Regions from separate parts of the Virgibacillus sp. CM-4 genome, predicted to be linked through region 1. Evidence: riboswitches for the same ligand, from Rfam matches in the RefSeq annotation. Region 1 holds a riboswitch; each other region holds the start of a gene.
The links. A riboswitch is a leader RNA that binds a small molecule or an ion and turns the genes downstream of it on or off. The one in region 1 is predicted to bind S-adenosylmethionine.

Region 1 (10,960 bases):
CATAAGGTCGAATAGACTCAAGGAATGAAAGTCTCTCCTCAAGATCAGCTTTCCATACATTTCGTCCATTAATAATTCCAGCAGCAAGCACTTTATTACTTGGAAATCCATATTGCTCAATTAGCTCCAATGTATTACCATGAACAAAATCAAGTCCAATAGCATGAACAGGGAAGTTACTAATTGCTTGATAATGAATTACTTGTTCAAAATAGGTTTGTAAAATGATCTTTAAATTTGGAGCGGCTTCGGCAAATTGCTGATAGACTTGTTCAGCCTTTAAAAGAATGGATTGGTCTAGCTGGGTACCGAAGATAGGCTCGTCAATTTGTATCCAAGAAGCTCCCGCTGCCTGAAGTTCCTCTAAGATTTGTACGTATAATGGAACGAATGTATCGATTAATTCCAAAAGGTTTTCCTTTCGATAGCCTTTTGCAAGATGTAAGTACGTAATTGGTCCCAAAAGGACAGGTTTCCCATCGATACCTAATTTTTCTTTTGCTTCCTGATAAAAAGTAAGGGGGCGGTTCTCCGTTAACGTAGGCTTCGAGTTATCTAATTCAGGAACAATATAATGGTAATTGGTATTAAACCATTTAGTGATTTCAGATGCAACGGCATCTTTTGTGCCTCGAGCAATTGCAAAATACGTTTCTAGGTCAACCTTTCCTCCTTGGTAATTAAAGCGATCTGGGACAATACCAAACATTACCGATGTGTCAAGAACATGATCATAGAAAGAAAAATCCCCTACAGGAATAAGATCTACACCAATGTCCTTTTGCTTTTTTAAGCTCTGAAGTCTAATTTGATCTGTTTCTGAGATTAATTGTGCTTCAGTAATTTCACCTTTCCAAAACTTCTCTAACGCTCGTTTCCATTCTCTCTTTTCCCCGATTCTCGGATAACCAAGATTTGAACTAATAGCAGTCATTATCAATTCCTCCAATACTATTTTTTTAATTATGTCATTTTCGATGTGGAAAGAAGTTGTACACGCGCTTGCATATACGTAACCAATTCAATACTTATGTCATAACGCATAAATGGCGTTACAATGTAAATTCCTTGAAAGTGTTCCAATGCCGTATCAAGCAGTTCTTTTGCAATTTGAATTCCTTGATCAATAGAACGTTGTTTATCATCAGCTACTGCTTTCATCCTTTCTCTAATCACATCTGGCATTTTAATTCCCGGCACTTCATTATGCAGGAACTCAGCATTTCTCGAAGATGTAAGCGGCATAATCCCAATGAATATCGGTTTATCAATATGTTTGGTTTTGTTAGCCAACGCAACAATCGTCTCTTTGCTATAAACAGGTTGTGTTAAAAAATAATCCGCTCCACGTTCCATTTTTCGTTCCATTCGTTTTACCGCTTTATCTATGTGGGCTACATTCGGATTAAATGCAGCACCAACTTGAAAGTTTGTTGGTTTCTTTAGGGATTTTCCAGACAACGATATCCCTTGGTTAAATTGTTTGATTAATTTTATTAAATCGAATGACGTAACATCAAAAACGGAAGTTGCTCCAGGAAAATCCCCGATTTTAGTAGGGTCCCCAGTAATAGCAAGTATTTCATGGATTCCTAAGGTATGTAATCCCATAAGATGCGATTGCAGTCCAATGAGATTGCGATCTCGGCAGGTTAAGTGCACTAGCGGCCTTACCCCAATTTCTTGTTGGATTTTTGCTGCTACAGCAATATTACTAATTCGTGGTGTAGCTAGCGAATTATCCGCTAATGTGATCGCATCTACCCCTACATCGTTCAAGGCGTTAATCCCATTTAAGTACTCGGATGTATCTAAATGTTTTGGTGCATCGAATTCAACAATCACAGCATGTCGTTGTTGAACAATATCAATTAGACCTAACTCTGATTGTTCTTTCTGTTCGCTGACCTTAATGGGGCGTGGCTTAACTGGTACAATCTTTTCCTTAATTGGCTTTGTAGGTTTGATGGCATCAGCTGCTGCTTTTATATGGGCTGGGGTAGTTCCACAACACCCACCTAGTAAGCGAATGCCTTCGTTGCGAAAATCGGTCGCACAGTTTTTGAAATAGTTCGGTTCATCTTCGTAGATTAATTTGCCGTCACGATAAGCTGGTAAACTAGCGTTCGGATAAGCTGCTAAAAATGCTTTATCTAGTAATGGGACATCTTTCAGTGATTCAAGCATATGAAATGGGCCAAGTCGACAGTTAATCCCCACGATATCCGCGCCAGTATTCTCTAATCGCTTTAGTGCATCGGGTAGAAGTATCCCATTTTGTAAGATACCAGGTTCGTGCATTGATACATTTGCAATAATTGGAAGATTTGTTTCGTCTCTTGCAATCTCTAAAACAGTAATTAATTCTTCAAGATCATAATAGGTCTCTAAGATAAGTCCATCTACACCTTCTAATAATTGGCAGTACAACTGTTCTCGAAAACTTCTTTTGATTTCATCTGTTGTGGCTTGCAGCGTTTGTGTGCCGTGAATACCACCGATAGTGCCAAGAACAAAAGTTTCTTCATTTGCAGCTTGTTTCGCAATTTTTATGGCTTCGGTATTTATCTTTTTTACTTGATCTTCAAGAGCATATCTTGCGAGCTTCATATAGTTTGCCCCATATGTATTAGTTTGAATAAGATCAGCACCTGCATGAATGTAAGATTCATGAATATGTGCAATTTGTTCTTGATGAGAAAGATTTAATGCTTCAAAACAATGATCGACCCCATAGGAATAAAGTAAAGTTCCCATTGCACCATCGCCGATTAAGATTCGTTTATCTAATTCGGCTAACAAGTCCATGTTACGTCTCCTTTCCATATGAAAGTTAAAAAAAGGCATCCAAATTAATAAAGGAAATACAAATACCTTAATTTCAATGGATGCCTTTAGTCGTCTAATTAGCATGTTAATCGTTTATTCGGTTTCCCTTGTAAATAATCTTTAACTGTGCTTTTGGTGTTCCAATAAGCACGTCGTTACCCGTTTACATGTTTTTTTCGTTTTGATTGTAACGGGTACCGTTTCTTTTCCGTTGTGTCAATCTGCGTAATTTCTCCTTCATGTATCGTAATTGCTAATGATCCGAATTCAATCTTCTCTAGAGCTTCAGTAATGTCATTGATTTTCTTGTCGTCGATTCGAGCCATCCCATTCCTCCTTTAATTTGTTAACATTACCTATCAAGTAAAAAAGTAAAAACCTCTTTCGATTGAAAGAGGTTTGATTATTGTTTACTAAACAATTCCCATCTTTCAAACAAGTTTCGTTTGCTGGATTTAGCACCTTTACTCGGAATAACAAATAGAGTATGGTTGCCGCAGGATCAATGGACCAGTTTCCTCCCCTGACTCTTGATAGGTTAATATGAAATTTTGATTGTACTCATTATCTTAGAAACGAATGTGGCTGTCAAGATAATTTTCGAAATTCCCAAAAAAGTATTTTTTTAATTTAAGTTTATACAATTTCAAAAATACGGAAATGAAGAGGGGGTACCGTAATTGAAGTTGGTAATTCATCAATTCTATATTTCCTTGCTTGCTGGTTTTGAATATGCCATTCAGTTAGATATTTACAACTGCTTATACGTAGGATATCTCTAGTTATGTTTGCCTCTTTTTCACCCGCATTAAGAAAGAAGACGAGCCGATGATGTCCGTCGTTTTTCTCATATACAATGGTGTTGCTTGCATCATTCGATTGGAGAAATTGAATGTCACTATGGTTACCAAAAAGTGGATTTGTCTTGCGTAAATGAATAAGAGACTGGACAAATCGATACAGTTCTTGTTTTTGCTGGTTAGGGTTCCACTGCATACATGCACGACACCCTGGATCTGTATCACCAGCCATTCCTATTTCATCACCATAATAAATACAAGGTGTTCCAACAAAGGATAATTGAAAAAGGTACAATAGCTTTACACGGGCTTCATTGTCATTTGCTAAAGTTAAGATGCGTGGGGTATCATGACTATCCAATAGATTAAAAGCGACTTCATTCACATTTTGTGGATACATATGTAAAACACTAGTGATGGTCTCGGTGAATGTAGCAGCATTCATGTTTTGTTTAGCAAAAAAGTCAATCGCTCCATTAGTAAATGGGTAATTCATAACGGCATCAAACTGGTCACCGTGTAGCCATGGCATAGAGTCATGCCAGATTTCACCTAGAATATAAACATCTGATTTCACTTCTTTGACGGCTTGTCGAAACATTCTCCAGAAATGGTGATCCACTTCATTTGCAACATCTAATCGCCAGCCATCGATATCAAATGTTTCTACCCAATATGTTGCGACCTTTAATAAATAGTCTCTGACTTCCTTATTCTTCGTATTTAATTTAGGCATTGTAGGCACAAATGCAAATGTATCGTAATTCGGACGTGGTTTGGTTACTATAGGGAAATTCCAAATATGAAACCAATCTTTATAGATAGACACTTCTTGATTTTTCAACACATCTTGAAAAGGTGGGAAATAATATCCACTATGATTAAAGACAGCATCTAGCATTACTTTGATTCCTCGTTGATGGCATTCTTGGACAAATAGACGAAATGTAGCTTTATCTCCAAATTGTGGATCAATTTCCATGTAATCGATCGTATCGTATTTATGATTGGAATATGCCTTGAAGATAGGGGTTAGGTATATCCCATTGATTCCTAAATCGACAAGGTAATCGAGGTGTTGAATAATTCCTTCCAAGTCTCCCCCAAAGAAATTAGTAGGTGTTGGATCTGCAGAGCCCCATGGTAAACTGCCTTTTGGATTTAACTGTTCATTACCATTAGCAAATCGTTCAGGAAATAGTTGGTACCATACCGTATCTTTCACCCAATCTGGTGCATTAAATACATCAATGGAGCTTAAGTAAGGAAAACAAAAATAATTAGCAATATCCGAGGGGAGACTTGCAAATATTCCACCTTCACTATAAATACAAGATTCGTGTTCATTCGAGCAAATAAACGCATAGCGCATTCTACGATAATTCGGTTTCACAGCAATAAACCAATAGTCATGTAAGCTTGTTGTACCGGTTTTTTTCATGTGTTTTGACACGCTCTGCCACTGATTATCTATCCAATCATAAGGATCACCAAATACAAGTTCCACCATTTCTAGATCATTTTTTTTGGTCCGTAGTACTAAATGAAGGGTCTCATTATCATAGGCATACGCAAAATTATCTTTTGGACGATGATAGATTGCTTCTTTATTCATTTTTTACCTCCCTCTGTACAATCGTTTGCGCTAAATACTAATTAATTTTTAAATACATTACCAATGTTTATAATTATCATAGCATTAATGCTATGATAATGTAAGCGTTTTATTAGTTATTAATTAAATAATTAGAAGTTTCTAAAATGGAGTTGTAATTTTTAGGGGAATATGTATAATAAAGTTATAATGAATGCGCAAACGTTTTCATTATTTATGCAGTTCTCTATTAAATCATGGGAGGGGTACAAGTGAAAAAGAGCTTGATTTATTCATTAACAATGGTATTGGTAGCTGTGATTTTAATTGCATGTGGTCCAGATAATACCGAACCAAAAGAAAATTCTACCAATGAAGGGAAAGCAGCAGGGGATGAAATGCCGGAGAAGCCAGATTCTCTTAAACTTTGGGTAAATGCCGAGGAAAAGCAGCAAGAAGCAGTTCAACAAATTACAAATAAATACACAGAGGAAACCGGGATTAAGGTAGATATGGTTCCTGTGGATATGCTGGAACAAGTGGAAAAGCTTGATGTGGAAGGACCTGCAGGGAATGGTCCAGACATTATTTTTCAACCACATGATCGAATTGGTGATCTAGTACTTAGAGGATTAGTAGATCCAGTTAACTTTGGAAATAAAGAAAGCGGTTACACTGATACCGCACTGCAAGCAGTTCAATTTGAAGATGAATATTGGGGATATCCTGCCGTCATTGAAACGTATGCGATGTATTATAATAAATCGTTAGTAGAAAAAACTCCGGAAACGATACAAGATGTTATGTCAATTGCAGAGAGAGATACAGATACAAGCAAAGACCAATTTGGATTTTTAATGGAAGCAGCTAATTTTTATTTTGTTTATCCTTTCTTTTCTGGGAATGGAGCATATGTGTTTGCAAATGAAGATGGAAACTATGATATTTCAGATATTGGATTAGCTAATGAAGGTTCTGTAGAGGGTGGTCAACTTGTTCAGAAATGGTTCGATAACAACTATATTCCTCAAGATTTAACTCCAGATATTATGAATGGATTATTTCAAGAAGGAAAAGTGTCAACGGTTATCAATGGGCCTTGGATGGTAAGAGAATACTCGGAGGCGCTAGGCAACGACCTCGGTGCAGTTCCATTACCTATTTTGGACAATGGAGAAAACCCGAAATCATTTGTAGGAGTTAAATCATATATGTTGTCGTATTACTCAGACAACAAAGAGTGGGCTGAGCATTTAATGGCATATATTACAAACTATGAAAACTCTATGACATATTACGATATTGCTGGGGAAATTCCAGCCCGTGATGATGCAATGGAGGATCCAGCTATTGCGGAGGATCCGATCTTTTCTGCATTTGCAGAACAAACAAAGTTTGGAGAGCCAATGCCAAGTGTTCCTGCAATGCAGCAAGTTTGGGATCCGATCAACGATGCATTAAATTTTATTTCTAAAGGAGAACCAGTGAAAGATGTCCTTGATGAAGCTGTTGAAACCATTCAGGGTCAAATAGACGCTTCTGGAGCAAATTAGGAACAATCTATGGGGAGATAACTCACCATAAATGTTTCACTTGATCATTTTAGAATGATCAAGTGATTCGGGAAATATAGGAGGATACTGGAATGGCAACAAATCATAATAGTGGCAGTGCCTGGATAAAAAAACCTCGTAATATTGCTACGATTTTATCAATTATTCCAGGATTAGGACAATTTTATAATCGTCGTTTTTTGAAAGGTATTAGCTTATTGATTGTGACGGTTTCATTCTTAATTACAACATGGAACTATATTGATATTGGAATATGGGGATTATTCACACTAGGAACTATTCCGCGTGACCATCATTCGATTCAATTACTTATACAAGGGTTAATTTCACTCATCATTTTAGGGTTTGGTATTGCAATCTATCTTTATAATTTGAAAGATGCTAGATCAGATGCAATTGCTAGGGAGAATCATAGATCAAATCCAACTTTAATTCAAGGTATGGCTGCCTTTTATAACAATGGTTTTCCATATTTTATGATTCTGCCTGGTTTATTGATGCTTTTATTTATCGTAGTTGTACCTTTAATGTTTATGCTAGCTTTGGCATTTACTGATTACAATCAATACAATGCTCCACCACGTCATTTATTGAGCTGGGTTGGGTTGAATAACTTTGTAGATTTAGCTAATGTGGGTATTTGGAAAGATACATTTTTGAGCGTATTTACTTGGACTGTAGTTTGGACAGTAGTGGCAACGTCTTTTCAAATTATTTTAGGATTGTTTCTAGCATTATTAGTTAATGATAAACGAATTAAATTTAAACGAACGATTCGGACTATTTTAATTCTACCATGGGCGGTACCAGCATTTGTATCGATTTTAATCTTTTCTGCTTTATTTAATCCTACTTTTGGTGCAATTAATCGAGATATACTAAGTCAATTTGAAACCATGATTCCTTGGCTTTCCGATCCATTTTGGGCAAAGGTAGCATTGATTATGATTCAAACCTGGCTTGGATTTCCATTTGTATTTGCCTTATTTACTGGTGTGCTCCAAAGTGTGCCACAAGATATGTATGAGGCAGCTGATGTTGATGGGGGAAGCCGTTTGCAGAAGTTCCGTCATATTACATTACCACATGTGTTATTTGCAACAGCACCATTATTAATTATGCAATATGCAGGGAACTTCAATAACTTTAACATCATTTATTTATTTAATGAAGGGAACCCCGCTGTGCGTGGGCAAAATGCAGGTGGGACAGATATTCTAATTTCTTGGGTTTATAAACTTACATTTGAGACAAATAATTACAATATGGCTGCTGCAATTACAATCATTATGGGGATTATTATTTCTGTATTTGCGTTTTTCCAGTTTAGAAAAACAGCATCCTTTAAAGAGGAGGGACGTTACTAATGGCTATGTCACAAAAGAAAAAATCGAAAATTGAGGTAACGTTCATTTACTTGTTTTTTCTTATTATGTTCATAATTATTGGTTATCCTTTATTTTGGGCGTTAATGATGAGTCTGAATCCAGGCTCTAATATGTTGGTAACCGATCTATTTCCTGAATCTCCAACACTAGAACATTATAAATGGTTATTTATGGATCCAAACAGTGATTATGTTATTTGGTACCAAAACAGTCTATATGTTGCATTAGTTAATGCGGGTGGATCAGTTATCATTACTTCGTTAATTGCATATGCATTTTCTCGGTATAAATTCATTGGTAGAAAATATGGCTTATATATGTTTTTACTGTTACAGATGTTCCCTGCTTTAATGGGAATGGTAGCACTTTATATTTTGTTGAACACGATTGGGTTAACGGATTCGTTATATGGACTTATGCTAATTTATCTAGGAGGGCAAATACCTTTTAATGCGTGGCTAGTGAAAGGGTATTTCGATACGATTCCTAAAGAACTTGATGAAGCTGCAAAAATGGATGGAGCTGGGCATTTAAGGGTATTTTGGACGATTATGTTACCTCTTGCTAAGCCTATTTTGGCAGTAGTGGCTTTGTTTAATTTTATGGCACCTTTTATGGACTTTTTATTGCCACGTATCGTGTTAACTAGTCCAGAAAAATATACATTGGCTTTAGGTTTATATAATTTTATCAATGATCAATTTTCCACTAATTTTACCCGCTTTGCTGCTGGGTCAATACTAATAGCTATACCAATTGCGCTTGTATTTTTACTTTTACAGCGATATTTAATCTCTGGGCTTACATCAGGGGCAACCAAGGGATAGTTTAAAATTCATCCACAATATGTATTTAGTTTGTTATAATAAATGAACAAACAAGCTAGAATCTTATTAAAACATTATCTTAGGAAAACCTACCGGAGACAGAGGGTGAAAAACGCAGTGGTAACAATAAAAGATGTAGCAAAGGCAACGGGGGTATCACCTTCTACTGTTTCTAGAGTCATTGCAGATAACCCGAGAATTAGCCCAGATACAAAGAAGAAGGTTCGAAAGGTTATGAAGGATTTGGGATACCATCCCAACGTAAACGCTAGGAACTTAGTTGCAAAGTCAACAAAGGCAATCGGTGTAGTATTGCCTTCATCAGCAGATAAGTCATTGCAAAATCCGTTTTTTCCAGAAGTACTTCGGGGAATTGGATCGATTACTCACCAATTACAATATTCGATGACACTTTCTAGCGGAGGCACAGAAAGTGAAATATTTACGGAAGTGGAAAGAATGGTTTATGGCAGTTATGTAGATGGGATTATCTTACTTTATTCACGTGTTAATGATCGAATTGTGAATTTTCTACGGGAGAAAGATTTTCCGTTTGTTATTGTCGGCAAGCCGTATGATCATTTGAATGAGATTACCCATGTGGATAACGATAACTTTACTGCCGGTAAGGACATTACTTCCTGTTTAATTCAACAAGGTCATGAAAGGATTGCCTTTATCGGTGGATCAAGGGATTTGTTTGTTACAATGGATCGGGAAGCAGGATATGAAGCAGCCTTAAAAGAAGCTGGAATAGCCGCGGACAAAGCTTACCGTATTCATACTGAGTTCCTCAAGTCTGGAGGAAGGGAAGCAGTTGAGCAATTGCTAGCTCTCAAAGTGAGACCAACGGGAATTGTTGTAACGGATGATTTGATGAGCCTTGGAGTACTTAGTACCTTAGAAGAACTTGGTGTAGATGTCCCTGCAGATATATCTTTGGTTAGTTTTAATAATGTGTATTTATCAGAAATTACGAGTCCGTCACTGACAACTGTAGATATTCAAATCTATCAATTGGGTGCTCAGTCGGCTAAAGCATTAATTGAAAAAACGCAGACAAAAGATGAGCCAGCTAAACGGATTATTATACCACACCAAATTGTCCACCGTGATTCCGTTGCAACAAGCAACGGTGCTGGAACATGAGTTGAAGTTTTCCGAAGCGAATAATAAGACCGGAGGAAATCAACGTTTTCATATGATTTCCTCCGGTTATTTATTTGATTGAAAGTTTTGTAGACGATTCATTGAATCGGTGGATATATTCATATCCTCACTCAAATATGCTCCAATCACAGATCCACATACTGGGGGAAGTTTAGGTGTGATAACGGTTATACCCGAAACAATTTTGTTTAATTCCTGTTTGATTAATGTTGGAAATATACTGTTTTGGAATACACCGCCACATACTACAACATTTATTTGTTCTCCTACTGAAAATAGCCGTTTATGAAGAAGGTGAATGTTTCTAGCAATTTCCCAAGCAGCGTCATCTATAATAATTGAAGCAGCCTTATCTCCAGATTGATATGCTTGAAAAACAAGCCTGCATACAGATGCAATCGAACGCTTAGGATCGGCATTATGATAAATCTGATCAATTAAATCACGTCCAGTATCCACATGAAAATAATCATAAAGCATCTTTAAAAGCATTGTTTCATTTATCTTACCATCTAGATAATGCAATGCAGCAGCTATTCCTTTTTTTCCAATATCATAACCACTTCCTTCATCTCCCAGTAAATACCCCCAACCGCCAATACGACTCTGTTGTTGGTTTTCGTTTATCCCAAAAGTTAATGATCCAGTTCCAGAAATTTGAACAACGCCGGGCTTTCCTAATGTGCCAGAATAAAGAGCATTAATGGCATCCGGTTGAACCGTCACCCTACAAGCTGATGGAGATAAGGCATCGAGTAGTTGATATAGTTGTGTTTGA
Region 2 (10,960 bases), on a different contig from region 1:
ATTAAAGATAAATAAGCTTGAGGTATTTTTCTTGAGAGAGCCATGATCATGGCCATTGTATGTTCTGCTGCTGAATTCGTATTGCCATTTGGTGCATTAACAACGATTATTCCATGTTCCGTTGCGGCATCAAGATCAATGTTGTCTACCCCCACACCTGCGCGTCCAATAATTTTTAAATTGGTGGCTTTCGTAATTAATTCCCGGTTAACTTGAGTTTGACTTCTTACCAATAACGCATCATATTCTGTAATTTGGTTTGCCAATTTTTCCTGTGACCAATCTGTAGCTAGTTCAATACTAATATTCTCTGCCTGAAGCAGGGGATACATCCCTTCTTCACTTAATGGATCTGATATTAGGATTTTAAAAGCCATTTTGTCTGCCTCCTTGTGTGAAAATATATTTTCGATTAAATATCTAAATAAGCAGTTTGAGCCGCTTTAACACCGGTACCAAGTTCAATCGTTTTGTCTATCGATTGCAAGCCGACTTCTACTAGACTAATAATTTGTAACACATCAGCTGGTGAACAATATCCCATATGCCCAATTCGGAAAATATTACCTTTTAAATGCTGTTGTCCACCAGCAATCGTTAGTCCGAATTTTGAACGAAGTTCTCTTCGTAGATCTTCTGATGAAAAATCATTTGGTTTTACAGCTGTTACGGTTGGCGATGCATCCATATCAGTTGTGAGAAGCGGAATATCTAACGCATGAAAGGCATCTCTTGTCATTTTTGCCATTAAATGATGTCGTTGAAATACAGTAGATAATCCTTCCTCCTCAATTAGCTGCAGTGCTTGCTTTAGCCCTAATAATAGAGAGACTGCTGGTGTGAACGGACTTGCATCTTCCTGTAGTTTGTCTCGATATCTTCGCATATCTAAATAAAAACGGGGATGACTGTTTTTCTCAATCACTTTCCACGCTCGTTTGCTTGCTGCAACAAATGCCAAGCCTGCTGGGAGCATCATTGCTTTCTGTGATCCAGTTACAACGATATCAAGTCCCCACTTATCCATTTTTGTTTCCGTCCCCCCAATACAAGATACACCATCCACGATAAATAGAGCTTCCGATTCTTGATGAACAACCTTTGCTAATTGCTTAATTGGATTCAAAACACCAGTAGATGTTTCACAGTAAGTAGCAAATACTGCTTTTACCGTAGGGATTGATTTTAAGTATTGTGTTAATTGCTCGGGATCCGCAGCCTCTCCCCAATTCACATCATATTTGTGAACCTTTATGTGATATTCCTCACATATTTTTGTAAATCGATCTCCAAATGCGCCTGATACAATGACGATAACCTCATCTCCGGGCTGAACTGCATTCACCACAGCTGTTTCCAACGCAGCTGTCCCACTTGCTGTATATATTAATACATCTTCGTTTGTACCAAAGATCGGTTTGAGCTTATCTTTTACACCGTGAAGTAAATCTTTCATATCCTGACTACGGTGACCAATCATGGGCTGGGTCATCGCTCTTTGTATACTAGGGGGAATAGGGGTAGGCCCTGGGATTCTAAGTATTTGATGATCCGTATACATTATTTTCTCCTTTCCTTTCCTTGGGGTTTCATCTGAAATAATATTCTTCAGCATAGCAGAAGTTTGTGTATTGTCAATAAATTTAATGAATTTATAATAGTTAAATTACTGAAAAAGGTGTAAGATCTTATTCTTATTCGGGAAAGAATCTATTTGTTAATTCCATGATATGGAAATAAAATAAATTTTCATAAAATAGCTTGCATAAAACCAACATCCGATATAGAATATTCTTTAAAATTTCAAAAAACACTACGAGAGAATCTATATCTATTAGATTTTCGGATAAGGAGGGGAAAAGCGATGGTTACTTTTGTAGCATCCATCTTGCTATTACTAATCGGTTATTTTGTATACGGAAAGGTGGTGGAACGAATTTTTGGCGTCAATGATCAACAACCTACACCTGCCTATGCAAAACAGGATGGGTTTGACTACATGCCTATGAGTTGGTGGAAAGCTAGTCTTATACAGCTTTTAAATATCGCTGGAACCGGTCCGATTTTTGGTGCCATTTTGGGAGCGTTATATGGTCCCGTTGCTTTTATTTGGATTGTTATTGGTTGTATATTCGCAGGGGCTGTACATGATTATATGTCAGGGATGCTATCACTTCGTCATGGTGGCACGCAATTCCCTTCATTGGTTGGTAAATATTTAGGGAAATATGCTAGAGCTTTTATTACGTTATTATCCATTTTATTAATGATCTTGGTTGCAGCAGCTTTTACAGCAGCACCTGCCCAATTGATGACGCAAATCACGCCGCTTAATTTTGTAACATGTATTTTAGTCGTATTTGCTTATTTTCTACTAGCAACTGTTTTGCCAATAAATAAAATTATTGGTAAAATTTATCCAATATTTGGTGCGATTCTCATTTTTATGGCAGTTTCCATTGGAATAGGGATCTTCTTTTTTGATTATTCGGTACCGAATTTAACGCTTAGCAACTTGCATCCTGGCCAATTGCCTATCTGGCCACTTTTAATGGTAACAATCTCTTGTGGTGCAATCTCAGGATTCCATAGTACACAAAGTCCAATTCTTGCTCGAACCTTAAAAAAAGAAAGTGAAGGACGTAAGGTTTTTTATGGGGCTATGATCGGTGAAGGGATTATTGCATTAGTTTGGGCGGCAGCAGGAATGGCTTTTTATAACGGAACAAATGGATTACAGGCTGTATTAAATAGTGGTGGTCCTGCCGGGGTAGTAAATGAAATAAGTGTTGCTACACTTGGTTCATTCGGAGGTGTTTTAGCAATTCTTGGTGTTATGATTCTACCGATTACTACAGGGGATACAGCACTACGCTCATCTAGGATGATGCTAGCTGATTTAATTAATCAGATAGCAAAAAAGGATATAATGGGGAAAAAATCACTCATTTTACTTGTTATTCCAGTAGCACTTCCAGCTTTTTGTTTATCTTTAATTGATTATACATTTTTATGGCGTTATGTTGGCTGGTCAAACCAAGTAGTCGCTACATTTATGTTATGGACAGGCGCTATGTATTTATTAAAACATAATAAGTTCCATTGGATTTGTAGTATACCAGCATTATTTATGACAGCAGTTGTTAGCACATATATCTTCTATGCTCCGGAAGGATTCCAGTTAGACTATTCCATTTCAATGATACTTGGGACAATTATTTGGGCAATCGTATTAAGTTGGTTTATCTATACGTTAATTCAACATCATACAAAAAACAAACAAAAACTAGCAAAAACGATTGCAAGCTGATGCACGTAAAAGAGAGGGAGTCCCTCTCTTTTTTTATTACGTCCAGAAGGCGAGTTATGTTGGCGGAGGAATATAGAACCATGTAATGAAGTAATCCGAACAGATTCGAGTGAAATCGTTCGGATGATTATAGGAATAACCCCAATTTTTTGTCTTCGTTTCATATTTACTGAGTAGGAAAAGATAAATGCTGGTTGTCAGAGTAAAGATATACCAGTTTATCTTTTTGGAAGATAGGGATATTTTAAAAAATATTGACAATTTCTGCAAGGAGCTCTAAGATGTAACATGTAACGGGTTACATATAACTATCAACTTAATTCCGGAAGAGGTTAAAAAACATGGCAACAATAAAAGATGTGGCTAATTTAGCTAATGTTTCTACTGCTACTGTATCTAGAGTTTTAAATAATAATGGATACGTAAATATAGATACTAGAAAACATGTAAAAGCGGCTATTACCCAATTAAACTATCGACCGAATGATATAGCACGCAGTCTTTATAAGGGTAGCTCAAGAATAATTGCACTATTCGTTCCTGATATTATGAATCCTTTTTTTCCTGAACTTGCACGTGCAGTTGAAGACGTTACAAAAAAACATCAGTACACCTTTGTTCTTTGTAATACGGATGACAATCCTGAAAAAGCAAAAGCTTATCTAGAAGCATTACAGCAAAAATCTGTGGATGGTTTTATTATTGTATCAAGTAATTTAGAACCGAAACATCTTGGTCATATAGATGTGCCTGTAGTCGCGCTTGATCGGATTGTAAGCGATAAATTATCGTCCGTCACTATTAAAAATCGCGAAAGTGCAAGAGTAGCCACACAGTATTTAAAAGATGCGGGATGCCAACGTATAGCCCATATTTGTGGCCCTGATTTTGCAGTTAATACAATGGAGCGATTAAAAGGGTATCTCGATGTCGTGAAAGAAGAAAAATGGTTTTTATCTAGTTACGTTGTCTGTGGAGAATATAATTATGAAATGACGATTTCAATTACGAAAGAATTACTCGTGAACCATCCTGAAATTGACGGTATTTTTGCAGCGAATGATTTGATGGGCATCAGTGTTTTGAAAGCAGCTGAAAAGCTAGGAATTAAAGTACCGGGTCAGTTAGCTGTAGTAGGGTTTGATGGTATTGCGATGGCTGAAACAGCCACTCCTTCATTAACAACCATACAACAGCCAATCTATCAAATTGGGGCACAGGCAGCACATTTATTATTAGAGCATATTAATCATCCAAATAGCGAAATACAACAATTAAAATTGGATACAAAATTAGTAGTTAGAGATTCAACATAATTAAAAAAACACTAGGAATATAGTAAACAAAAGGCATAAGTCGTAGGAATCTTCATTCTTGATAAAACACGGCAATATAGAGTTTTTACATATTATTATCTGTATATTCCTCATGGTCACATTAAAAGACCAAATCGTTTTAATAACTGAAGTTATTCAACCATATGTGAATACAGTGTTTGAGTAGGCATTATAGGGACAAGGGGGGATAGAAGTGACTAAAGCAACCAAGATAATTGAGATGACAAATATTGATAAAAGATTTGCTGGGAATCACGTTTTAAATTCCGTTTGTTTTCAAGTAGTCCAAGGAGAAATACATGCATTAATGGGAGAAAATGGTGCAGGGAAATCAACACTAATCAAAGTACTCACTGGTATACACACCCGTGATCAAGGGGTGATAAAAGTTCGGGGCAAGGAGGTACATTTCTCTGATCCAAAACAAGCAGAGAAACAAGGTATTGTGGTTATTCATCAAGAATTAAATATTATTCCTTACTTAACAGTTACTGAGAATATGTTTCTAGGTAAAGAAATAACGTACAAAAAAACTGGTATTCTAAATAAAAAGGAGATGAAACTACATACCGAACGAAATTTAAAGAGACTGGGAGTATCCAATATTTCTCCAGACGATATTGCTAGTGATTTATCTGTAGGTAAGCAGCAACTGGTAGAAATAGCTCGAGCATTAGCAGCTAATGCGGATTTACTTATTATGGATGAACCGACTGCTGCTTTAACAGAAAGAGAGATTAAAAACCTATTTTATGTTATTTCCACTCTAAAGCAACAAGGTGTTAGCATTATTTATATTTCACATCGAATGGAAGAGATCTTTGAAATTTGTGATCAAATTACCGTTCTACGTGATGGTGAATTTATTAGTACTAAAGCCACCGAACAAACATCCTTTGAGGAAATAGTTAAAATGATGGTGGGTAGAGAACTTGGAGAACGTTTTCCAGTAAGGAATGGAAAGCTTGGAGAAGTAATATTTGAGGTAAATCATTTGTCTAGAAAAGGATATTTTCAAGATGTTAGTTTTGATGTAAAACAAGGAGAGATACTTGGTGTTTCTGGTTTGATGGGAGCTGGACGATCCGAAGTAATGGAAGTCTTATTTGGATTTCGTAAAAAGAATGAAGGAACTATAAAATTACATGGTAAACAGTTAGTCATTAAACATCCAAATGACGCAGTGAAGGCAGGGATAGGATTTATTACTGAAGACCGAAAAGCAAAGGGGCTAGTATTGCAGTCATCCATTCGGGAAAATATCGCATTACCAAATTTGAAAACGATATCAAAAGTAGGAATTATCCGAAAATCACAAGAAATAGCTTTCATTGATCATTTAATGAATCGACTCCAAGTTCGAATGACTGGTAAAGAACAAGAAGTAAAATCTTTAAGCGGGGGTAATCAACAAAAAGTAGTTATAGCAAAATGGTTAGGTATTAAACCCAAACTATTAATTTTAGATGAGCCGACAAGAGGAGTAGATGTTGGGGCAAAGAAAGAAATCTATCATATTATGAATGAGCTAACGGAGCTGGGTGTGGCTATCATCATGGTTTCATCCGAATTACCAGAGGTGTTAGGAATTAGTGATCGTATCATGGTTTTACATGAAGGAAGAACAATTGGCATCTTTAGTCGGAACGATGTGGATCAAGAGATAATTATGACTGCAGCAACAGGAGGCGAGAGAGCATGAAAAAGCTAGGTCGCCTTCAATTAGCAACATTGGGACCACTCTTCGGGTTAATTCTTATTACTAGCGTATTAGCAATAATGAGCGATAATTTCTTTACATTAACGAATATTTTTAATTTATTACGACAAGTTTCCGTTAATGCGTTAATTGCATTTGGGATGACATTTGTCATATTAACCGCTGGAATTGACCTATCGGTAGGATCGATTCTAGCACTAGGCAGTGCATTGACAGCAGGTCTATTAACAAGTGGAATAGACCCGATCCTAGCTGTATGTATTGGCTTAATAATCGGCCTCATTTTAGGAACGGTCAATGGATTGATCATTACAAAGGGAAGAGTAGCGCCATTTATTGCAACATTAGCCACAATGACAATCTATCGAGGTATAACATTAGTCTACACAGATGGAAGACCAATCACTGGACTATCGGATAGCTTTGCCTTTGAGATGATCGGCAAGGGGTATGTTTTTGGAATTCCCTTTCCTGCCATAGTAATGGTGATTGTATTTATTGTTCTTTATTTTATTCTTCGACAAACTGTATTTGGAAGGGAAGTATATGCCGTAGGTGGTAATGAAGAGGCTGCTACGTTATCAGGAATAAAAGCAGATCGCGTTAAAATTTGGGTATATTCACTAACTGGTATGCTTTCTGTTTTAGCAGGTATTATTATTACAAGTCGATTGAATTCTGCCCAACCGACAGCCGGATCCATGTATGAGCTGGATGCCATTGCAGCGGTTGTAATTGGAGGGACAAGCCTTGCGGGAGGCCGTGGAAGAATTGTCGGTACCTTAATTGGTGCGCTAATTATAGGTGTTATAGATAATGGATTAAATTTATTGAATGTTCCATCTTTCTATCAACAAATTGTCAAAGGTGGGGTGATTCTACTAGCTGTATTATTAGATCGTAAAACATCGTAAGTAGTGATAATTTATACGTAATTAGGAGGAATGGACATGAAAAAACAATTACTTGTAAGCTTTACCTTAGGATTATTTCTCTTTCTCGTGGCATGTTCAACAGAAGCACCTGGAGAAGCATCTGATGGTTCAGATGAATCGAATAATGAAAAAGCGAGTGAAGATGTAAAAGTGGGTTTATCCATTTCCACTTTAAATAACCCATTTTTTGTAACATTGCGAGATGGTGCAGAAGCAAGTGCAAAGGAATCGGGATATGAAATAATTACTTTCGATGCACAGAATGATCCATCAACACAATTGAGTGATATCGAAGATTTATTACAGCAAGACATTGATGTTTTATTGATTAACCCAGTGGATTCGAATGCAGTGGTCTCAGCGATTGAATTGGCAAATGACGCGAATGTTCCTGTAATTACAGTTGACCGAAGTGCAGGTGGAGGAGAGGTGGTAACTCATATTGCTTCAGATAATGTTGAAGGAGGGGAAATGGCAGGAGATTTTATTGCTGAACAACTTAAAGAAACAGGAAAAATCGTTGAGTTACAGGGGATTGCTGGTGCATCGGCTACTAGAGAAAGGGGAGAGGGTTTCCATCATATTGTCGATGAATTAGAAGGCATCGAAGTAGTTACTAGTCAATCGGCAAATTTTGATCGTACCGAAGGATTATCCGTAATGGAAAATATCTTACAAAGTGTTGGAGACTTCCATGCTGTATTTGCGCATAATGATGAGATGGCACTCGGTGCAGTGGAAGCACTGCAGGCGCAGGGCTTATTAGATAACGTAGTTGTTGTCGGGTTTGATGCTACTGATGACGCAGTAGCAGCTGTAGAAGAAGGATCGATGGATGCAACCATCGCACAGCAGCCAGGTTTAATCGGTGAAAGAGCAATTGCTGCTGTTGGAAAGATTGTCAAAGGCGAAAAAGTAGAAGGTTTCATTCCGGTTGAATTACAAATGGTAACCGAATAAAATTCCTCCGAAAAGCGGTATCAAATTTAGAATGATGCCTCCTTCCATAAACGATTTTATGAAAGGAGGCAGCCACTGATATATCGATAAGAAGCAGTAGAAACCCTTCGGCTTCTGCGGAAACAACAAGGCCCATGATGCTCCACTCGGATAAGAACTTTGCTTATCCGGGTTAGCTAAGGCCATATTCTTCGAAAAGCAAAACGATTTCAAACTTCGATAAAATTACGCTTATAGATATAATTGGTGTAAGGAATCGTTACTCCCAAATTTCTTTCGCAACGTCTACAATGAATTTTAGTTTCCTCCACTGTGCCTCCTCAGTTAAGATATTGCCGTGATGGGTAGAAGCAAATCCACATTGTGGACTTAAACATAATTGCTCTAAAGGTACATAGTTGGCTGCCTCTTTTACTCTAGCGATAATCGCTTCTTTATCTTCAAGTTCTCCTGTCTTCGAAGTTACAACACCTAATACGACTTGTGGCCCTCCAGTAGGAATATGCTTTAAAGGCGTAAAGTCACCGGAACGTTCATCATCATACTCGAAGAAAAAGCCATTTACTTTCTCCTTTGCTAATAATGTTGGTGCGATTAAAGCATAGCTGCCTTCAAAAGCCCAAGTTGATTGATAATTACCTCTACATAAGTGGGTGGTAATCTTTAGGTCATCTGGTTTGTTTTCTAATGCACCATTAACAACGCGAAGAGCTAAATCAATTAATTGTTCCCTTGAATAATCGCCATCATTAAATGGGATAGAAGGTGCTGATAATCCTGCAATGTAGACATCGTCTAATTGAAGGTATCTAACGCCGGCATCATAAAATGCTTGAATTGCATCTTGATATGCTTTGATTACATCATTGGCATAATCTTCGATGTTTGGGTAGATTTCCGAATTTCGAATCCCTTTATTGAAAAGTTGATTTGGGCTCGGTATTGTCTGTTTAGGTACTGCACGATCACCAACAATTTCTTTGAACGCAATAAAATCCTGTATAAACGGATGCTCTGAATGAAACGAAATCTTACCTGTGTTACGTACATCGTATTTTTCTGTTTCGACATCTTTGAATTGGTAGCCAGATGATGGGACATATCCTTCAATGCCGTTTAAATGTTCCAAAAAGTCTAAATGCCACCAAGTTCTTCTGAATTCACCGTCTGTAACTACCTTTAAGCCAACTTCAATTTGCTTATCAACGATGTAATTAATTTCTTCAGTTTCAATCGCACGTAGTTGCTTTTTTGTTATCGTGCCTTGTTGATAATCTCTTCTTGCTTGATGCAGTCTCTCTGGTCGAAGTAGACTTCCTACATGGTCTGCCTTGAATGGAGCTTTAATAAGAGTGGTTGTCATTTTACATACCTTCTTTCTTTTTGTTTGTATAACTAAAAAGCCTCTTCTTATAGATAAGAAGAGGCTTTGATATACATTAGCTTGTCCTCTTCTTATCTTCATGCAGCATGCATCTGGAATTGGCACAGTACGTATGAAAAGTCTGTTGCCGAGGCTTCCAAGGGCCAGTCCCTCCACCTCTCTGGATAAGAAGTTATACGATTAATTTAATTATTGAAAATAAGATTACCGTATATACATTGTCTTGTCAACATTATTATTTTAAAACTTCAAATTTTCTTTATTCATGATATGCTAGAGTTATAAAATAGAAGAGGAGATGAGTGGTATGCGCAAATTAAAGTTGGGAAAGAGTGACCTATTTGTTTCTAACCTTGCATTTGGCTGTATGCGGCTAACTCAATTGTCTGTAATGGAAGCGGAAAAATTACTTCACCATGCATTGGGTCTTGGAATCGACTTCTTTGATCATGCAGATATCTATGGCGGAGGGCATTCCGAAGAAATATTTGCTAAAGCTATTCAAATGCGTCCTTCGGTACGAGAAAAAATGAAAATTCAATCAAAGTGTGGAATACGAGAGGGGTTCTTTGATTTTTCTAAAAACCATATAGTAGAATCAGTAGATGGAATACTTAAACGTCTCCAGACAGAGTACCTTGATGTATTATTACTCCACCGTCCGGATGCGTTAATGAAACCTGAAGAGGTGGCAGAGGCATTCCAAGTTCTTAAAGATAGTGGTAAAGTTAGACAATTCGGTGTGAGTAATCATAACCCATTACAAATAGAATTATTAAAGCAATACGTTGCACAAGATTTAATTGTTAATCAATTACAATTCAGTATTATGCATTCTGGAATGGTCGATGCAGGTCTGCAAGTAAACACCCAGCATGTAAATGGAATAAATCGAGATGGAAGTGTATTAGATTATTCTCGAATGAATCATATGACAATACAAGCTTGGTCACCATTTCAATATGGATTCTTTGAGGGCGTTTTTATTGATAATGAAAAATTCCCTGAATTAAATACAAAGCTTATGGAAATAGCTGAAACATACGGAGTAACAAAAACAGCAATTGCTATTGCATGGATTCTACGTCACCCTGCAGGAATTCAACCTGTTGTAGGTACGATGAATCAAGAGCGTTTGTCACTAATAGCAACAGCATCTGACCTTCAGATTACTCGAAAAGAGTGGTATGACATTTATCAAGCAGCAGGAAATAAACTGCCATAGTCAATAAACACAATGTTTCATTTTCGGGATGAAGAACCGCTTCATTCTATTTTTTTCGAAACCCATGAATCAATCTACTGAAAAAAAGG
Region 3 (10,960 bases), 210 kb from region 1:
GGGATTGGGTCCTTACCGATAGTGTTTTTTGGTAACGAAGCGCAAAAGAAAAAATACCTTCCTAAATTAGCATCTGGGGAATTGCTTGCTGCTTATGCGTTGACAGAACCTAGTTCTGGATCAGATGCCTTAGGTGCAAAAACAACAGCAAAATTAAATGAAGCAGGCACCCATTATATTTTAAACGGAGAAAAACAATGGATCACCAACTCTGCATTTGCCGACGTGTTTATAGTGTATGCAAAAATTGACGGAGAGCATTTCTCAGCTTTTATTGTCGAAAGAGCATTTTCTGGTGTATCCACAAGCCCAGAAGAAAAGAAAATGGGAATTAAAAGTTCTTCTACACGAACCTTAATATTAGAAGATGTTGAAGTACCAATTGAAAATCTATTAGGAGAAAAAGGTCGAGGTCATGTTATTGCGTTTAATATTTTGAATGTTGGTCGTTATAAATTGGCAATTGGCGGTGTTGGTAGTTCGAAGCGAGGCTTAGAAATAGCTACAAAATATGTAAATGAGCGAAAGCAATTTAATACACCTATCTCTAGCTTTGCTTTAACGAAAGAGAAATTGGCTACGATGGCATCGGAAACATATGCAAATGAAAGTGCTGTTTATCGTACAGTGGGACTTTTTGAGCAACGCATGGGTTCGTTAACACAAGAACAATTAAATGATGGAAGAGAAGTTGCTCGTGCCATTGCAGAATACCAAATTGAATGCTCCATGAACAAATATACTTGTACAGAGCTGTTGGATTATGTTGCGGATGAAGCAGTCCAATTACACGGTGGATACGGTTTTATGCAAGAATATGAAGTAGAACGTATGTATCGTGATTCTCGAATTAATCGTATTTTTGAAGGTACAAATGAAATTAATCGATTGCTTGTGCCAGGTACCTTATTGAAGAAGGCAATGAAGGGAGAACTTCCTTTACTTCAGAAAGCACAAGGGCTCCAAGAAGAATTAATGATGTTAATGCCAGAAGAAGTTGGAACGGAAACATTGGAACAGGAAAAACATTTACTCAAAAATGCCAAGAAAATCATTCTATTAGCAGCTGGACTTGCGGCTCAAAAATATATGCAAAAAATTGAGCAAGAACAAGAAATCTTAGTAAATCTTGCCGACATGGTGGCTGAGGTTTATAATATGGAATCTGCAATTCTTCGTACCGAAAAAGCGATTAATCATACGGGTGAAGAAAAGAATAAACAAAAGCTGCTATACACACAAGTATACGTACAAGAAGCATTTAACCGAATAGAAGCAGATGCAAAAGAAACATTAATTGCTGTTGAAGAGGGAGACACCTTACGAATGATGCTTTCTTCTTTACGTAAATTAACAAGACATACACCAACAAATGTAATAACGAAAAAACGTGAAATTGCCGGTGCTATTATTGAGGCTGAAAAATACGTCCTTTAATTTATCGAGCTGTTCATCCCTTGCCATAGTGCAAGGGATATTTTATTTGTGATTTATGTGACATATGAAAAAGAATACGGATAGCTGCTCTCTTTTGCTCGATCTTTTCACAGCTCGTTTGCTATAATAATGCTCAATATAGGATTAGGAGGTTTATATATGGAAGTAATATTTTACTGGTACCCAAATTGCGGGACATGCAAAAAAGCAAAAAAATGGTTCGAAGATAATCAGGTTACATATCAACCGATACATATCGTTGAAGAGACACCTAGTAAAGAACAATTGCTTGATCTAATTCAAAAAAGCGGGCTTCCAGCCAAGAAATTTGTTAACACGAGCGGCAAAAAATATCGTGAGCAACATATCAAGGATAAAATTAAAGAAGCAACAAATGAACAAATAGCAGAAATTCTTGCATCGGATGGGATGTTAATAAAACGTCCAATTGTTACAGATGGCTCTAAAGTAACGGTTGGTTTTAAAGAAGAATTGTTTCAAGATCACTGGCTATAAAAATTTAAAAAGAAATGCTGGATAAATGTCATGGAAACTTGTATAGTGAAAGTGGAATGATATATTGGAGGGGATTGTTTTGAGCTTACCAAAGGAATTATTTTACACAAAAGAACATGAATGGGTAAAAAAAGAGGATGGCAATGTACGTATTGGTATTACGGATTTTGCCCAAGATGAACTAGGAGATATTGTTTTTGTTGAACTCCCTGAACCAGGTGATGAATTAGAGATCAATGAACCCTTTGGAAGTGTAGAGTCTGTTAAAACCGTTTCAGAATTATATGCTCCCATTAGTGGCAAGGTTGTCGAAGTGAATGAAGAATTGGAGGACAACCCGGAATATGTAAATGAGTCACCTTACGAAAAAGCTTGGATGGTAGTAGTAGAACCAAGCCAAAAATCAGAGTTAGACGAATTATTATCTGCTGATGGTTATGGAGAAATAATAAGCGAGGATTAATTAAATTTAGTTACAGTAATGGCTGATATGCAATTCAATTGCAATCAGCCTTGTTTTTACAATGAAGAAAATGATTCTATTCAGAGCAGAACTTGTACATTTATTATGAAAACAATCACTAAATAACAGTTTTTCATCATATAATATATGAAAACCTGTCGCTTGATTTTCTGAGGAGTGCTATGTGATGATAACGGATGAATTAGAAAAAATAATCATTGTAGAAGGATTGACAGATAAGAAACAGATTAAAAAGGTGATTTCTGAAGACCTAACCATCATTTGTACAAATGGAACTTTAGGTGTAGAACGTTTTGATCAACTTTTAGAAGATTATGCACTTGATTATAAAGACGTTTATATCCTAGTGGATGAAGATGAATCTGGAATAAAGTTACGCAAACAATTGGCTAGAGAATTACCACATGCTAACCATATTTATATTAGTAGTGAATACCGAGAAGTAGCTACAACACCTGAAAATATACTTGCTCAAACATTAGTGAGCAAACGGATCGCTGTTAATCCGATCTTTTTGATTTAAATTTCATATAGTAAGGTGATATTTTGCAATTAATTACGAATGATCAGCTGAAACAGGATAACTATCTGCTTTATATTTTTACCCCTTTTTGTGGAACATGTAATCTTGCAAGGACGATGCTTTCAAAAATAGAGTCGGTGCATCAAGAAGACATTTTTTATGAAATGAATGCATCCCTCCATCCAGAGTTTATGCAAGAACATCAAATTGAGAGTGTGCCTTGTTTATGTATAAAAAGAGATGGTGAAATTATAGAAAAGGTTTATGCTTTCAAAGATATTCCGAACATCTATAACTTTTTACTAACTTACAAACCTGAAATGTTTGCAAACAAATAAGTGAAAAGTCATTGACATGGGTATAACGGCATGCTAACATTTAGTTTATCGAAAATAAATAGATTCTTTACTCTTATCTTGAGCGGTGGAGGGACTGGCCCTATGAAACCGCGGCAACCTTCGACGAAGTTTATTCGAAAGGTGCTAATTCCTGCGAAGCATAGCTTTGACAGATGAGAGGACGAAATGACGAATTTCAAACGTCTTTCTGTTCTCTTACAGAAAGGCGTTTTTATTTATTTTATAGGGTACAATAATAGATAGTTTGAAATGAAGGAGGAAGACATGTGATATCGATAGAGGGTTTGAGTAAGATTTTTACATCAAACAAGACAGACACAACAGCCGTCGATAATTTGACCCTTTCGATTGATCAAGGAGATATCTTTGGTGTTATCGGTTATAGCGGTGCTGGTAAAAGTACTTTCGTTCGATTACTCAATCGCTTAGAGGAACCAACGAATGGACGAGTAGTTATTAACGATCAAGTCGTGACAGCATTGAATAAAAAGGATCTTAGAATAGCTAGACAAGATATTGGTATGATTTTTCAGCATTTTAATCTGTTATGGTCACGTACGGTGGAAGAGAATATTGCATTTCCATTAGAAATAGCAGGTGTATCGAAAGAAGAACGTTTAGAGCGTGTACATTCATTAATTGATTTAGTTGGGCTTTCAGGAAAAGAACAGTCCTATCCTTCACAATTAAGCGGCGGCCAAAAACAACGTGTTGGAATTGCGCGTGCATTAGCTAATAAACCATCTGTTCTATTATGTGATGAAGCAACTTCGGCTTTAGATCCAGAAACAACAAATGCGATTTTGGATTTATTAGTGGATATTAACCGACAATTAGGTCTAACGATCATTTTAATTACCCATGAGATGCATGTCATTCGCAAAATATGCAATCAAGTGGCAGTGATGGAAAATGGGAAAGTGGTTGAACAAGGAAATGTCTTAGATGTATTCTTGCATCCACAGCAGTCGGTTACCAAAAAATTTGTGAAGCAGGTAATGGGATCTGACGAGGAAGATAATGATATTAACCAATTAATTAAAAACAACGAGCAAGGGAAAATTATTAGGCTTCATTTTGTTGGGGAAACAACCAACGATGCTTTGATCAGCCAAATTATTAAAACATATCAGGTAGATGTGAGTATATTGCAGGGGAAAATCACACAAACTCAGGCAGGGGCTTATGGCACATTGTTCATCCAAATGGGTGGTAATCCAGATGATGTCACCCAAGCGATTACGTTTATTCGTGAACAAACCTCGGTAGAATTGGAGGTTGTCCGTGATGCTGACTGAATTATTTCCAAATCTTAAATTAGAAGACTTAACGACGGCAACATATGAAACATTTTATATGACAATTATTGCTTTAATTGGAACTTTCGTATTTGGAATATTATTAGGTTTATTATTATTCCTTACTAGAAATGGCGGTATGTGGCAAAATAAAGTACTGAACGTCACAACAGCATCGTTTGTTAATATCTTTCGCGCGATTCCATTTATCATATTAATTTTATTGTTATTTCCATTTACAGAGTTTTTAATGGGTACCATACGTGGGCCAAAGGCTGCTTTGCCGGCATTAATTATTGGTTCTGCGCCATTCTATGCAAGGCTAGTGGAAATTGCTTTACGTGAAGTTGATAAAGGGGTTGTAGAAGCTGCCAAAGCAATGGGAGCCAAAACAAGTACTATCATCTTTAAGGTGTTGTTACCAGAATCCATGCCAGCATTAATCTCGGGAATTACGGTAACAGCAATTGCATTAATCGGGTACACAGCTATGGCTGGAGCAATAGGTGCAGGTGGGTTAGGAAGTTATGCATATTATTCTGGTTTCCAACGAAGAGATTTTGATGTCGTACTCATCTGTTCCGTTATTATTGTGGTCATCGTATTTATCTTCCAATTCCTTGGGGACTTTATTACACGAAAATTAGATAAGCGTTAGAAAAATAAGACAAGCAAGAGGAGCGAAAACAATGAAAAAACTAATTACTTCAATCGTACTTTTTATTAGTTTAGGTATTATCTTAGCTGCATGTGGAGGAGAAGAAGGTTCTTCAGATCCAAATACAATAAAAGTAGGCGCTTCAAGCGTTCCTCATGCAGAAATTCTTGAACAAGCCAAGCCAATCCTTGAAGAACAAGGAATTACGCTTGAAATTGAAGAATATGAGGATTATGTTCTTCCTAATGATGACTTAGCAAATGGCGAAATTGATGCCAATTATTTTCAGCATATTCCTTATCTGGAACAAACAATTGAAGATACAGGATATGATTTAGATTATATTGATGGGATTCACATTGAGCCAATGGGTGTTTATTCGAAAGGGATTTCTAGCTTAGAAGCTATTCCTGAAGGAACAGAAGTTGTAATGAGTAATGCCGTAGCAGATCATGGCCGGGTACTATCTTTATTTGAGAAAAATGGCTTAATAAAATTAGATGAAAATGTAAAGAAAGCAGAAGCAACCATTGATGATATTACGGAAAATCCGAAGAACCTGAAGTTTTCGCCAGATTATGGTCCAGCAATGCTTCCTGATTTTTATGAATCAGATGAGAATGCATTAGTTGTGATTAATACAAACTATGCAATTGGGGCTGGCTTAAATCCGCTAGAGGATTCATTAATGGTAGAAGATGAAGATTCTCCATATGTGAATGTAGTTGCAGTGAAAGCAGAGAATAAAGATAATGAAGCATTAAATAAACTAGTGGAAGTATTACATTCAGATGAAATACAGCAATTTATGGAAGAGGAATATGGTGGTGCAGTTGTACCGGTAAGTGGGAATCAAAAATAATGATGGACAAAGGCTATCTCTTTTTAAGGGGATAGCCTTAATTTTTAAACAATTTTGTAATTGGGAGAATAATGAAGGATATGATCGTAAAAAGCGGAACAGAATTTTTTCAGCAAAGTTATAGAGGAAAATTTATTATATAAATGGATAAATGCGTTTTAATTCACTTTGTTTAGGGAAATAAACTTGTGATACGCTTATTAGTGTCAAAAACAAGAAAGGATGATTCCCTATTAATAGTGGAATAGACATGAATTACACTTCAGAAATGGAAAAGGCAATGCAGCAAACCCATCACATTGGTTTTGCTGAATACGAAAGAAAATTAGATAAACGCCTAGCAATTGAGAAAAAGCGTCAACAAGAGCATGAGAAGTGTAAGCATTTTGCTGCTGAATATGAAGGGCATATGAAAAAGTGAAGAATAATTATTAACTATATATGATAACGAAAAAAGGTGCGAATACAATGCGTATTCGCACCTTTTTATTTTGAACTTTATCATGGTGGCATGATATCCTATAAACAAAGGATTTTCCATACTTCAAGGTCTCTGTTTAAAAGAGTTGATAATAAATTCGAAATGATTTAAGATTGTAATGAGAATAAAGTGAGAATGAATCTTACATTCCTTACAGAGTAACAATAAAACTATTTGTATTTGGAGGTATCAATATGGCAGGATCAACATTAGAAATTAAAAACTTACATGTCTCAATTGAAGATAAAGAGATACTTAAAGGTGTAGACCTTACTATAAAAGGTGGAGAATTCCACGCAGTAATGGGACCAAATGGTACAGGGAAATCTACCTTGGCTTCTGCAATTATGGGGCATCCTAAGTATGAAATTACCGAAGGATCGGTTCTTTTAGATGGTGAAGATGTATTGGAAATGGAAGTTGATGAACGTGCACGTGCAGGTTTATTTTTAGCTATGCAATATCCAAGTGAAATTAGTGGTGTTACAACTTCAGACTTCCTTCGTTCTTCCATGAATGCTCGTCGTGGTGAAGGTAATGAAATTTCACTAATGAACTTCATTAAAGAAATGGATAATGTCTTAGACTATCTTGAAATTGATAAAAACATGGCCCAACGATACTTAAATGAAGGATTCTCCGGCGGTGAGAAAAAACGTAACGAAATCCTTCAGCTCATGCTATTGAAACCAGAGATTGCGATTTTAGATGAAATTGATTCTGGACTAGATATTGACGCTTTAAAAGTTGTATCTAAAGGAATCAATAAACTACGTGATGAAAACTTTGGTTGCTTAATCATTACCCACTATCAACGCTTACTTAACTACATTACGCCTGATAAAGTACATGTAATGATGCAAGGCCGTGTGGTTAAGTCGGGTGGTCCTGAACTTGCACAACGCCTTGAATCGGAAGGTTATGAATGGATTAAGGAAGAATTAGGTATTGAAGACGAAACTATCGAGCAAAATGCGTAATGGTAAGGAGGGGTAATATGACTGTGGAAACAAAACTGCCATACGATAAAGAATATATTGATCAGTTTTCGAAAGAAAGAAATGAACCAGAATGGATGCGTGAATTACGCCTCCAAGCACTAGAACAAGCTGATGCTCTTGAATTACCCAAACCTGATAAAACAAAGATCGGTAAGTGGAATTTTAGCCAATTCAAACATACAGCCCCTGGTGATGCTATTCAGTCGCTGAGTGAGTTACCAAGTGAATTACAAGAATTTCTCGATCAGGATAATCTACCTGAGAATCTTCTAATTCAACGAAATCACTCTGTTGCGTACAGTACATTAAGTAAAGACCTCCAAGACAAAGGAGTAATCTTTACGGATATTTTCACAGCTTTAGAAAAACATGGTGATTTAGTAAAGCGTTATTACATGAAAGATGCAGTTTCGATTGATGAGCATCGTTTGACTGCATTACATGCTGCTTTAATGAACGGCGGTGTCTTTGTATATGTACCAAAAAATGTTGAAGTGGAGGTTCCATTACAGACGATTTTTTGGCAAGAAGACCCAGAGCTAGCACTGTTTAACCATGTTCTTGTTGTAGCGGATGAAGGTAGTTCATTAACTTATGTGGAAAACTATATCTCGCACAATGAACAAGAAGCAACTGTTGCGAACGTTGTAACCGAAGTGATTGCACAAGATAATGCAAAAATTTCATTCGGAGCAGTGGATAATTTTGCTCAAGGTACGACTGCTTATAATAATCGTCGTGGCGTAGCTTACCGTGATGCAACGGTGGATTGGGCATTAGGACAAATGAATGATGGGAATACAGTATCTGAAAACATCACACATTTAGTTGGTGAGAATTCCCTATCCAATGCTAAAACGGTATCGGTTGGTCGAGGAAATCAAACACAGAACTTCACTGCTAAAATCGTTCACTTTGGTAAAAACTCTGAGGGGTATATCTTACAACATGGTGTTATGAAGGATAAATCAACAGCCATTTTTAATGGTATTGGAAAGATTGAACACGGTGCTTCTAAATCAAATGCAGAACAAGAATCTCGTGTACTGATGTTAAGTGAAAAGGCACGTGGTGATGCAAACCCTATTCTGCTGATTGATGAAGATGATGTTACAGCTGGTCATGCCGCATCTGTCGGCCGAGTAGACCCAGTTCAATTGTATTATCTAATGAGTCGTGGTATTACGCAGGAAGAGGCAGAACGCTTGATTATTCATGGTTTCTTAGCACCAGTAGTTAATCAATTACCAATTGAAGCTGTTAAAAATCAATTAACTCAGGTAATTGAAAGGAAGGTTTACTAATGGATGTAAAGGCCATTCGAGAACAATTTCCGATTCTTAATCAGGACGTGAATGGTCATCCTTTTGTATATTTAGATTCTTCAGCAACATCACAGAAGCCAATTTCTGTGATAGAAGCTGTAGATAATTACTACCGAAGCTATAATTCAAATGTGCATCGTGGTGTTCATACACTTGGAACGAAGGCAACAGAAGCGTATGAAGGTGCCAGAGACAAGGTACGTCGGTTTATTGATGCTGAAAGCACTGCTGAGATTATTTTTACCCGTGGTACCACAACATCAATAAATACCGTTGCGTACAGTTATGCAAGAGCAAACTTACAAGCAGGGGATGAGATTGTTATAACTCCGATGGAGCATCATAGCAATATCATTCCTTGGCAACAAGCAGCAAAAGCCACTGGTGCTACATTAAAATATATTCCGTTGCAAGAGGATGGCACATTAAGTCTAGAAGATGTTCGTCAAACCGTAACGGACCGAACGAAACTTGTTGCTGTTACACACGTTTCCAACGTATTAGGGACGGTTAACCCAATTAAAGATATTGCAAACATTGCACATGAGCACGGTGCTGTCATAGTTGTTGACGGTGCTCAAGGTGCACCGCATATTAAAGTAGATGTAACAGATCTTGATTGTGATTTTTACGCATTTTCTGGTCATAAAATGGGAGCACCAACTGGAATTGGTGTTTTATATAGCAAGAAGAAATTACTTGAACAGATGGAACCAGTGGAATTTGGTGGAGAGATGATTGATTTTGTTAATTTATATGACTCTACCTGGAAAGAACTTCCTTGGAAGTTTGAGGGTGGTACACCAATTATCGCTGGGGCTATCGGGCTAGGCGCAGCAATTGATTTTCTTAACGAAATCGGCATGGATCAAATTACAGCGCATGAGCAGCAGTTAGCTAAGTATGCAATGAAGCAAATGCGTACCATTGATGGTATTTCAATCTTTGGTCCAGAGGAACGTGCTGCACTAGTTACCTTTAATCTAGATGATGTTCATCCACATGATACAGCCACTGTACTTGATGCAGAAGGAATTGCTGTTCGCGCGGGCCATCATTGTGCTCAACCTTTGATGCGTTGGCTTGATGTAACTGCAACTGCTCGAGCAAGTTTCTATCTTTATAATACTGAAGAAGATATTGACCGCTTAGTAGATGGACTTCAAAAAACAAAGGAGTATTTTGGTAATGTCTTTTAACAACCTTGATACACTTTACAGACAAGTTATTATGGATCATTATAAAAATCCAAGGAATAAAGGAAGTCTAGAAGGGGATATTTTAACCGTTGATATGAATAATCCTACTTGTGGTGATCGTATACAACTCCAGTTGCAAGTGGAGGATGGGATTGTCAAGGATGCGAAATTCCAAGGAGAAGGATGTTCTATTAGTATGGCTTCCGCTTCAATGATGACACAAGCAATTAAGGGCAAGAAGATAGAGGATGCAATGAAGATGTCTACCATGTTCTCACAGATGATGTTAGGTGAGGAAGTAGACGAAGAAGGTATTGATCTTGGAGATATTCAAGCATTACAAGGAGTTTCGAAGTTTCCTGCACGAATTAAATGTGCAACCCTTTCTTGGAAAGCGATGGAAAAGGGAGTGAATGAAGGGTAACGTGAGTGTTTAATAGTTGATTTCTACCAATACCTGAAGGAGGGTTTACGAATGGCAAAAAATATGCCAGAAATCGAAGAGTACAAATATGGATTTCATGATCGTGACGTTTCGGTTTTTCGCTCAGGCAAAGGGCTAACACGTGAAGTAGTTGAAGAGATTTCTAAAATGAAAGAAGAGCCACAGTGGATGCTTGATTACCGTTTGAAAGCACTAGAGCATTTTTACGAGCGTCCAATGCCACAATGGGGTGGTGATCTATCTGAGTTGAATTTTGATGAGATTGTATATTATGTAAAACCATCTGAACGACAAGGAAGAACGTGGGATGAAGTACCTGATGAGATTAAACAGACATTTGATAAATTAGGTATTCCAGAAGCAGAACAAAAA

Region 2: another riboswitch for S-adenosylmethionine. It lies ahead of M948_RS39215 (5-methyltetrahydropteroyltriglutamate--homocysteine S-methyltransferase); the one in region 1 lies ahead of M948_RS42720 (YezD family protein).
Region 3: another riboswitch for S-adenosylmethionine. It lies ahead of M948_RS24420 (methionine ABC transporter ATP-binding protein); the one in region 1 lies ahead of M948_RS42720 (YezD family protein).

The regions. Positions count from the first base shown of each region.
Region 1 is NZ_AUQA01000002.1:304,374-315,333, reverse strand. Features, by position in the region: gene metE (5-methyltetrahydropteroyltriglutamate--homocysteine S-methyltransferase) at 1-937, opposite strand, end outside; gene M948_RS25400 (bifunctional homocysteine S-methyltransferase/methylenetetrahydrofolate reductase) at 964-2,808, opposite strand; gene M948_RS42720 (YezD family protein) at 2,985-3,155, opposite strand; SAM riboswitch class I at 3,251-3,369, opposite strand; gene M948_RS25395 (glycoside hydrolase family 13 protein) at 3,466-5,244, opposite strand; gene M948_RS25390 (sugar ABC transporter substrate-binding protein) at 5,496-6,776, shown strand; gene M948_RS25385 (carbohydrate ABC transporter permease) at 6,869-8,164, shown strand; gene M948_RS25380 (sugar ABC transporter permease) at 8,170-9,012, shown strand; gene M948_RS25375 (LacI family DNA-binding transcriptional regulator) at 9,130-10,161, shown strand; gene M948_RS25370 (N-acetylglucosamine kinase) at 10,228-10,960, opposite strand, start outside.
Region 2 is NZ_AUQA01000007.1:70,060-81,019, forward strand. Features, by position in the region: gene serA (phosphoglycerate dehydrogenase) at 1-377, opposite strand, end outside; gene M948_RS39185 (pyridoxal-phosphate-dependent aminotransferase family protein) at 413-1,561, opposite strand; gene M948_RS39190 (carbon starvation CstA family protein) at 1,865-3,310, shown strand; gene M948_RS39195 (LacI family DNA-binding transcriptional regulator) at 3,652-4,626, shown strand; gene M948_RS39200 (sugar ABC transporter ATP-binding protein) at 4,868-6,349, shown strand; gene rbsC (ABC transporter permease subunit) at 6,346-7,281, shown strand; gene rbsB (ribose ABC transporter substrate-binding protein RbsB) at 7,318-8,262, shown strand; gene M948_RS39215 (5-methyltetrahydropteroyltriglutamate--homocysteine S-methyltransferase) at 8,522-9,625, opposite strand; SAM riboswitch class I at 9,715-9,817, opposite strand; gene M948_RS39220 (aldo/keto reductase) at 9,954-10,871, shown strand.
Region 3 is NZ_AUQA01000002.1:98,942-109,901, reverse strand. Features, by position in the region: gene M948_RS24445 (acyl-CoA dehydrogenase family protein) at 1-1,437, shown strand, start outside; gene M948_RS24440 (arsenate reductase family protein) at 1,597-1,953, shown strand; gene gcvH (glycine cleavage system protein GcvH) at 2,033-2,416, shown strand; gene M948_RS24430 (toprim domain-containing protein) at 2,604-2,960, shown strand; gene M948_RS24425 (thioredoxin family protein) at 2,984-3,298, shown strand; SAM riboswitch class I at 3,369-3,478, shown strand; gene M948_RS24420 (methionine ABC transporter ATP-binding protein) at 3,586-4,617, shown strand; gene M948_RS24415 (methionine ABC transporter permease) at 4,607-5,275, shown strand; gene M948_RS24410 (MetQ/NlpA family ABC transporter substrate-binding protein) at 5,307-6,137, shown strand; gene M948_RS43415 (hypothetical protein) at 6,388-6,558, shown strand; gene sufC (Fe-S cluster assembly ATPase SufC) at 6,813-7,598, shown strand; gene sufD (Fe-S cluster assembly protein SufD) at 7,616-8,923, shown strand; gene M948_RS24395 (cysteine desulfurase) at 8,923-10,143, shown strand; gene sufU (Fe-S cluster assembly sulfur transfer protein SufU) at 10,133-10,567, shown strand; gene sufB (Fe-S cluster assembly protein SufB) at 10,619-10,960, shown strand, end outside.